Regions from separate parts of the Streptomyces sp. SL06 genome, predicted to be linked through region 1. Evidence: riboswitches for the same ligand, from Rfam matches in the RefSeq annotation. Region 1 holds a riboswitch; the other holds the start of a gene.
What was found. Region 1 has a riboswitch for cyclic di-AMP ahead of AC4IHM_RS03865 (M23 family metallopeptidase). Riboswitches for the same ligand answer to the same signal wherever they lie in the genome.

Region 1 (4,149 bases):
GCCCGACGGCGGCCCTGTGTCTGGGACCCGCCACCACGCCGAACCACCTCACCGCCGGAGAGATGCCATGAGCGCCATGCAGGAGAAGTTCCCACGCGCCCTGTGGGTGCGCCTCATCGTCTACATCGCCCTGGGGCACGTCTTCGGCGCCTTCCTCTACCTGCTGTTCGAGGTCGGGGCCAAATAGCGGCCGCCCGCCAGCGGGTGGTTCAGTCGAGCAGCCGCTCGCGCAGCCGCTCCCGGGTCTGCGGTGCGAGCCGCAGACCCCGCTCCAGGTAGGCGTCCACCCCGCCCCAGGTCTCCTCGACGGTGTCGAGGGCCGCCGTCAGGTACTCGGCGCGCGCGTCGAACAGCGGACTGAGCAGCTCCATGACCTCGGGGGAGTAGGCGGAGGCGGCGGAGCCGCTGCGGCGCACCTTGTAGCGGCGGTGCGTGGCGTTCGACTTCAGGTAGTCGTCGACGACCGCATCGCGCTCGACGCCCAGGGCAAGCAGGGTGATGGCGATCGACAGGCCCGCGCGGTCCTTGCCGGCCGCGCAGTGCATCAGCGCGGGGACGCTGTCCTCGGCGAGCGAGTGCAGCACCAGGGAGTGCTCCGCCGTACGCTCCTTGATGATCGTGCGGTAGGAGCCGATCATCCGGTCGGCACCCTTGCTGCCCGCCAGGATCTCGCGCAGCTGGTCGAGGTCGCCGTCGCGGACCATCTTCCAGAACTCCGCGCCGTCGGCCGGGTCGCTCAGCGGCAGGTTCACATTGCGCACGCCCCGCAGCCCGACGTCCGGGCCCTCCAGCTTCTGGTCGGCCGCGTTGCGGAAGTCGAAGATCGTGTGCAGGCCCAGCGAGGACAGGAACGCGGCGTCCTCTCCCGTGGCGTGCGCCAGGTGACCGCTGCGGAACAGCACCCCTTCGCGCACCCGCCGCCCGTCCACGGTCGGCAGTCCGCCCACATCGCGGAAGTTGCGCACCCCGGCCAGCTCGGGTTCGGTCGACGGGACCTGCTGCGTCACGGGGACTCCTCCCACTCAGCCCCACCAGCGCTGTTCGCCGACGGGCACCACCCGACGATACGGCATGGGCTGTGCCCGGCAGCCGGTTGTCCACAGGGCATTGGGGAGGGTAAGCGGACTTCTGCCCGAATTGGCGCTTTAGTGATAACTGGCCCTGGAATGAGAGGGGGTGGGGAAGCAGCGCGTGAGCAGCGTCATATCCGTGACCGTGCGTTGCCCGTCATGCTCACGTAATTCTGCCGGTTTTCAAGGCTGTTCACATGAAACGCCATTCCCCGAATCGACGGAGTGTGACCGGCGATTCCCATAAAGGATCAACCGGAACAGCCGCCCGTGGAACCTTTCGCTTGTCCCTGTGCGTCCTGGTCGCTTACGTTCACCACCGATCCGGACGGACGCCTAATCCTGCCGCCGACCGGAGCATCTACTCGTCCACCACCCGTATACGGCAGGAGCGGGGGACCCACAGGTACAACTGCCTGTTCCGGTTCCCGGAACGGCTTGGGGTAAAGCCGCGTTTCGGCGCGGCCGGGCATCTCCAGCTCGCACCCGACAGCTCACCTCGCAGGCGCCGGAGAGGAATTCACCATGCCCGCGAAGGGTAAGCACCGCCGTACCAGGGCCATGCGCCTGACCCGCACCATCGCCGTCGCCGGAACCGGTGGCGCCGCGCTCGCTCTTCCGCTGATGGGCGCCGCCGGTGCCCACGCCGCTCCCGCCCACTCGGTTTCCGAGCAGGCCGCGCGGTCCATTTCGACGACGGCTCCGACGACGGCGAAGCAGGCCGCCGCGAACAGCGCCGAGAAGAAGTCCGCCGCACGCACGTACACCGTGCGCAGCGGTGACTACCTTGCGAAGATAGCCAACGAGCAGCATGTCGACGGCGGCTGGAAGAAGCTCTACTCGGACAACCGCGAGGCCGTCGGATCGGACCCCTCGCTGATCCACCCGGGCCTGAAGCTCTCGATCGACGGCGGGGCCGCCACGTCGCAGAAGCCGGCGACCGCGAAGCCGGCCGAGGAGGAGAAGCCCGCCTCCGAGAACGTCCGAGACATCCAAGTCGTCCAAGGCGTCCGAGTCGTCCGAGTCCTCCAACACGACCGCCCAGTCCGCCGCCACCACCAGCGGCTACACCAAGCCCGTGGTCAGCGGCAGCGTCGGTACCCCCTACCACCAGTCCGGCAGCATGTGGTCCAGCGGCTACCACACCGGCACGGACTTCGTCGTCCCGACCGGCACCTCGCTGAAGGCCGTCGGCGCGGGCACGGTCGTCTCCGCGGGCTGGGGCGGCGCGTACGGCAACCAGGTCGTCATCCAGCTCGCCGACGGCTACTACGCCCAGTACGCCCACCTCTCCTCGCTCTCCGTCTCGGCCGGCCAGACGGTGACGGTGGGCCAGCAGGTCGGCCTCTCGGGTGCCACCGGCAACGTGACCGGCCCGCACCTGCACTTCGAGATCCGCACCACGCCGAACTACGGCTCGGACGTGGACCCGCTGGCCTACCTGCGCTCGCACGGCGTCTCCGTCTGACGGAGATCGCGGCGCCGCCCGCGCACCACCGAAGGCCGGACCCCGATCCCCGGGTCCGGCCTTCGGCGTTATTCCTGAATTGACGAACACTTTAGGAGTGGCCTTTATCACCGCACGTCAATCCCTTCCTACGGTCGCGTAGGTCACATTCCAGGGTGAATCATGGGCCGATGTGGCAGACGATTCGAAGAGTGGCAGCAGAGCAGTGATCGGGTCGTACGTGGCGGTGGGGGACAGCTTCACCGAAGGCGTCGGCGACCCCGGACCCGACGGGGCGTACGTCGGCTGGGCCGACCGGTTCGCCGTACTGCTCGCGGACCGGCGCCCCGAGGGCGATTTCACCTACACGAACCTCGCCGTGCGCGGCAGGCTCCTCGACCAGATCGTGACGGAACAGATCCCGCGGGTCGCCGAACTCGCGCCGGACCTGGTCTCCTTCGCCGCCGGCGGCAACGACATCCTGCGCCCCGGCACCGACCCCGACGAAGTGGCCGAGCGGTTCGAACGGGCGGTGGCCGCGCTGGACTCCGCCGCCGGCACGGTCCTCGTGACGACCGGGTTCGACACCCGCGGAGTGCCCGTCCTCAAGCGTCTGCGCGGCAAGATCGCCACGTACAACGGGCATGTCCGCGCGATCGCCGACCGCTACGGCTGCCCGGTGCTCGACCTGTGGTCGCTCAGGAGCGTCCAGGACCGCAGGGCGTGGGACGCCGACCGGCTGCACCTGTCGCCGGAGGGCCACACGCGCGTGGCGCTGCGCGCCGGCCAGGCCCTCGGCCTGCGCGTCCCGGCCGACCCGGACCAGCCCTGGCCGCCCCTGCCGCCCCGCGGCACGCTGGACGTGCGGCGCGACGACGTGCACTGGGCACGCGAGTACCTGGTGCCGTGGATCGGACGCCGGCTGCGCGGCGAGTCCTCGGGCGACCATGTGATCGCCAAGGGGACGCTGTCGCCGGACGACATCAGGACCCGGATCGAGGCGGTGGCCTGACGGCCGCCGCGGGACGCGGGGTGCGGAACACCGGTGGCGGGCGCGGCTCAGTCCGTCGTGGCGCCGGCCGCGCCCGCGCGCCCCGCCGCGGGCAGGTCGCAGGAGTCCTTGAAGCCCTGGCTGGTCAGGCCGAGCGCCGAGTTCATGCGGGAGCGCAGGTTCTCCACGGCGACCATGGCCGTCAGCTCCACGAACGCGGGCTCGCCGAGCCGGGCACGCAGCCGTTCGGCGAGATCGTCGCCCACGGTGGGCGGAGTCGCCGTCATCGCCTCGGCGTACTCCATGACGTCCCGCTCCAGCGGCGTGTAGACGTCGCTCTCCCGCCACACCGGCACGTCACGGAGCCTGCGCGGGTCCATGCCGCGCTCGGCGCTCTCCCAGTAGCCGAAGTCCATGCACCAGGAGCAGCCGATCGAGGCCGCCGAGGCCATCACGGCGAGCGCCTTCAGCTCGGAGTCCAGCCGGTTCCACCCGGCCACCGAACGCTCGAACCGCAGGTAGCCCCGGAGCACGCGCGGGTTGTGCGCGAGCGCCTTGCCGGGGTCGAGGACCTTGCCGTAGACGCGGCGGGAGTACCACTCCATCGCACGCAGGAAAAACGTCCGGGGCGGGGTGAGGGA
Region 2 (4,149 bases), 5.4 Mb from region 1:
GGGACACGGTCGTGCGTCGCCCGGCGACCCGCCGGGGTCAGTCCCGGTGGATCGTGGCGGTGAACGACGCCCAACTCCCGGGGGAGAAGAGCAGGGCGGGTCCGGCCGGGTCCTTGGAGTCGCGCACGGCGAGCAGTCCGGCCCAGGGGCCGGCCGCCGGCCGCGCCGTCTCCACGCAGTTGTTCGCCCCGGTGCTGTAGCTGCTGCGCCGCCATCGCACACCGGGCAGATCGGTGCCGGACCGGATGTTCGGGGGACGTGTGGACACGGTGCCTGACATGGTGCCTCCTTACGCGCCTGCCGCGGTCGCGGCAATGAAGTCCAACGAGTCCTCGGGCGAAAGGGCATGGATCAGAAGGGTGTTGAAGGCCTCGGTATAGGCCTCTAGGTCTTCTTTCCGTTCGAGGTGCAAGCTACTCGTCAGGTGGTCGAGAACCACCACGTCCAAGTCAGAAGTGCTCAAGAAGGAGAAGATTACGAAAGGGCCGGTGACACCGATGTGCGCCCCGGCGGCAAACGGCAGGATCTGCAGCCGGACGTGGGGCAGCCGCGCGGCCTCGGCCAGTCGTCCCAGCTGACGGGCCATGACCCCGGGCCCGCCCACCTCCCGGCGCAGCACCGACTCGTCCAGGACCGCGCTCAGCTTCAGCGGCGAGTCTGCCCGCAGCACGTCCTGCCGGGCCAGCCGGACCTCCACCAGCGTGTCCAGCCGTTCCTCCGGCAGCCCGTCCACCGCGGCCCGCGTCACCGCGCGGGCGTACTCCGGTGTCTGGAGAAGGCCGGGGACGACCGTCGTCTCGAGGGTGCGCATCGCGCTCGCCTGGGACTCCAGGCTGATGAAGTCGCGGTACGTCGGCGGCAGCACCCCGCGATAGGCGTGCCACCAGTGGTTGCGGCCCCCCGGGTCGTCGGAGCCCGCCAGCATCACCAGCAGTTCCCGCAACTGCTCGTCGGCCACGCCGTAGGCGTCGAGCAGTGACCGCACGTCGTCCGGTTTCGCGCCGCTCGTCCCGGTCTCGATCCGGCTGACCTTCGACTGGTGCCAGCCCACCAGCCGCGCCGCCTCACCGCTGGTGATGCCCGCGGACGTGCGCAGGGCGCGCAGTTCCGCACCCAGCTTCCGACGGCGCACCACGGGGCCGTGCTGCATGGGCCACTCCCTTACTCCTTATGAGCCGCCCAAATACGCTCTGCCGTCGCAGAGTTCACCGCTTCGAGCGACAGATATATGCATATCTTGGTGGATCGCCGCCCTTCACGGTCCGGTGATGGCACTCTGGCGGCGAAGCACCAGTCCGGGACCGTACTCGAACCATCCGCTCCGTGTCGGACTGCGGTCCCGTGAGAAAGGGACGACCTCGCCATGGCAGACCATCTGGAAGCATCCGTCACTCTGCCGAGCGATCCCGCTTCGGTGGCCGCCGCGCGTACCTACGTGGTCGGCACACTGGTGGAGTGGGGCCTGCCGGCGGACACCGACGTGTCCGAAACCGTGCGGCTCATCGTCTCCGAGCTGACGACCAACGCCGTCCAACACACGTTCGGACAGTCACCCACCTTCACGGTGGACCTCGTCCTCGAACGTGACGAACGACTGCGCATCGGCGTCACCGACAGCCATCCGCGCTTCCCCAAACGCCTGCCGGCCGCCGTCCAGCAGGACAACGGCCGGGGCATGGTGATCATCCGCTGGCTGACGGCGGAGTGCGGCGGCAGGCTGCGAGTCCGGCCCACCCGCGAGGGCGGCAAGACCATCTCCGTCGAGCTGCCCTGGACGCCGCCGGGCCGGCCGGCACCCCCCGAGCCGGCCACCGCCGTGGGCCGGGGAGCGGGGCAGGCGGTGGGGCAAGGGGGTCAGGAGCCCGGCCGGTGAGCCACCGGCCGCACCCTTCGTGCGTGCCGCACCGAGGGGTGACGGCGCGTCGGGACGCCCTCACCCCCGCGGGCGGGCTACTTGACCCGGCCGTACAAGACGCTCCTCGTCCAGATCTTCTGCAGCCGGACCACGTCCCCGGTCTTCGGGGCGTGCCAGATCTTGCCCTGACCGGCGTAGATGCCGACGTGGTAGACACTCCTGCCCGAGTGGAAGAACACCAGGTCCCCGGCCTTGCGGCTGCCGGCGGAGATGTGGCGGGTCTTGTTGTACTGCTGGGCCGCGGTGCGCGGCAGTTGCTTGCCGGCCTTCTTGAACGAGTAGAGCGTCAACCCGGAGCAGTCGAACCTGCCCGGTCCGGTGGCGCCCCACGCGTACGGGGCGCCCTTCTTGGAGGCCGCGATCTTGAGGGCCTTCGTCGCATGGGTCGCCGCGGTCGCCTCGGAGGCGAGACCGGGAACCACGACGGAGCCGCCCACCGCGGCGAGGGTGAGGGCCGAGGCCGTACCGGCACGAGCCATCAGGGACGGGACACGATTGAGCGCGGACATGCGCAACCCTTCGTCAGCCGCCTGTGAAGGATGACCTGTCGGATTCGGGCTGGCGAAGTTGCCCGGCCGCACGAGTGCGGCTTCACCCCAAGGGCTGCGCGGCCCGGTGCCTCTCTCGCGGAGATGACCGTTCCGGCGACCCGTCGTGCTCGGGTCCTCCACTCCTGCCGATCCACTTCCTGTCGACCCGGCGTCCGGACGGCGGCAGGACTCGGCGTCCGCCCGGACCGCCCCGCCGCTGTGGCGGGGGCTTGTCGTCAGTCACGGATCTTGTCTCGCCGAATGGGAAATTCCCAACGGAACGTGGCCTTTGTGTTGTTACTCACCACTCAGCCGTTCGGGTGGACGCCCCCGCGTTCGAACCGCCGTCGAGGACGCCGGCGACCCCCGGACCAGCGGTTAAGCGGTTCGTTCGGCTCCTGGGGTGCGCGGATCGCGCAACCTCGACGGGTCGTGAATCGGAGGTGTTCCTACACCGAAAGGGGGTACGCCTTTTGGTCCGTTTCGGCATCCGGGCAACGGCCGTCCCCCGGGGCCGGGTTCCCGCCGATCGAACGCCCCTCTCCGTTTATCGGGTTGGCAAAGAAGTAGTACTGGCCCTGTTCTCAGGAAACCCACAGCCGAGAGGATCCCCGTACTTGTCGCGAACACGTACGGGGGAGGCCCCTTGAGGAAGAGCAGACTGCGGCGCAGGACGACGGTGTTCGGCTCGGCCGGGGCGCTGGTCACCGCCATGCTGGTGGCCGGCACCGTCTCGGCGCCCGCCGCCGGCGCCGCACCGGCCACCGCTCACGCGTACGGCCACGACCGCGAGGCCCACGGCGCCGCCGTCGCCGCCGCCCGCGCCGCGAGGGCCGGCGTCGACTGGCAGGACTGCCCCGCCGACTGGAACCTGCCGAAGCCGATCCAGTGCGGCTACGTCACGGTGCCGCTCGACTACGCCAAGCCGTACGGCAAGCAGATCAGGCTCGCCGTCGACCGCGTCGCCGCCACCGGCACCAAGTCCGAGCGCCAGGGCGCCCTCGTCTACAACCCCGGCGGACCGGGCGGCTCCGGCCTGCGCTTCCCCACCCGCGTGACCGGAAACAACGCCCTGTGGGCCAACACCGCCAAGGCGTACGACTTCGTCGGCTTCGACCCGCGCGGCGTCGGCAACTCCGCCCCGATCTCCTGCGCCGACCCCCAGGAGTTCGTCAAGGCGCCCAAGGCCGACCCCGTGCCCGACTCCGAGGCCGACAAGCGCGCCCAGCGCAAGCTCGCCCGCGAGTACGCCGAGGGCTGCCGGGAGCGCAGCGGCGAGATGCTCCCGCACATGACCACGCCGAACACCGCGCGCGACCTCAACGTCATCCGCGCCGCACTCGGCGAGCAGAAGCTCAACTACCTCGGCGTCTCCTACGGCACCTACCTCGGCGCGGTCTACGGCACCCTCTTCCCCGACCACGTGCGCCGCATGGTCGTCGACAGCGTCGTCAACCCCTCCCGCGACAAGATCTGGTACCAGGCCAACCTGGGCCAGGACATCGCCTTCGAGCAGCGCTGGCGGGACTGGCAGGACTGGGTCGCGAAGAACGACGCGACCTTCCACCTCGGCGACACCCGCGCCAAGGTCCAGGAGCAGTGGCTCAAGCTGCGCGCCACCGCGAAGAAGGCACCGCTCGGCGGGGTCGTCGGCCCGGCCGAGCTGATCTCCTTCTTCCAGAGCGCCCCGTACTACGACTCCGC

Region 2: linked by a shared signal. The riboswitch ahead of AC4IHM_RS28650 (C40 family peptidase) and the one ahead of AC4IHM_RS03865 (M23 family metallopeptidase) in region 1 are both predicted to bind cyclic di-AMP.

The regions. Positions count from the first base shown of each region.
Region 1 is NZ_JBSYOT010000002.1:874,634-878,782, reverse strand. It holds gene AC4IHM_RS03880 (helix-turn-helix domain-containing protein) at 1-71, shown strand, start outside; gene AC4IHM_RS03875 (DUF6126 family protein) at 68-187, shown strand; gene AC4IHM_RS03870 (tyrosine-protein phosphatase) at 210-1,007, opposite strand; cyclic di-AMP (ydaO/yuaA leader) riboswitch at 1,431-1,593, shown strand; partial or broken gene AC4IHM_RS03865 (M23 family metallopeptidase) at 1,596-2,538, shown strand; gene AC4IHM_RS03860 (SGNH/GDSL hydrolase family protein) at 2,744-3,529, shown strand; gene AC4IHM_RS03855 (carboxymuconolactone decarboxylase family protein) at 3,577-4,149, opposite strand, start outside.
Region 2 is NZ_JBSYOT010000002.1:6,226,418-6,230,566, forward strand. It holds gene AC4IHM_RS28635 (DUF397 domain-containing protein) at 38-280, opposite strand; gene AC4IHM_RS28640 (helix-turn-helix domain-containing protein) at 290-1,150, opposite strand; gene AC4IHM_RS28645 (ATP-binding protein) at 1,364-1,873, shown strand; gene AC4IHM_RS28650 (C40 family peptidase) at 1,951-2,424, opposite strand; cyclic di-AMP (ydaO/yuaA leader) riboswitch at 2,428-2,572, opposite strand; gene AC4IHM_RS28655 (alpha/beta hydrolase) at 3,092-4,149, shown strand, end outside.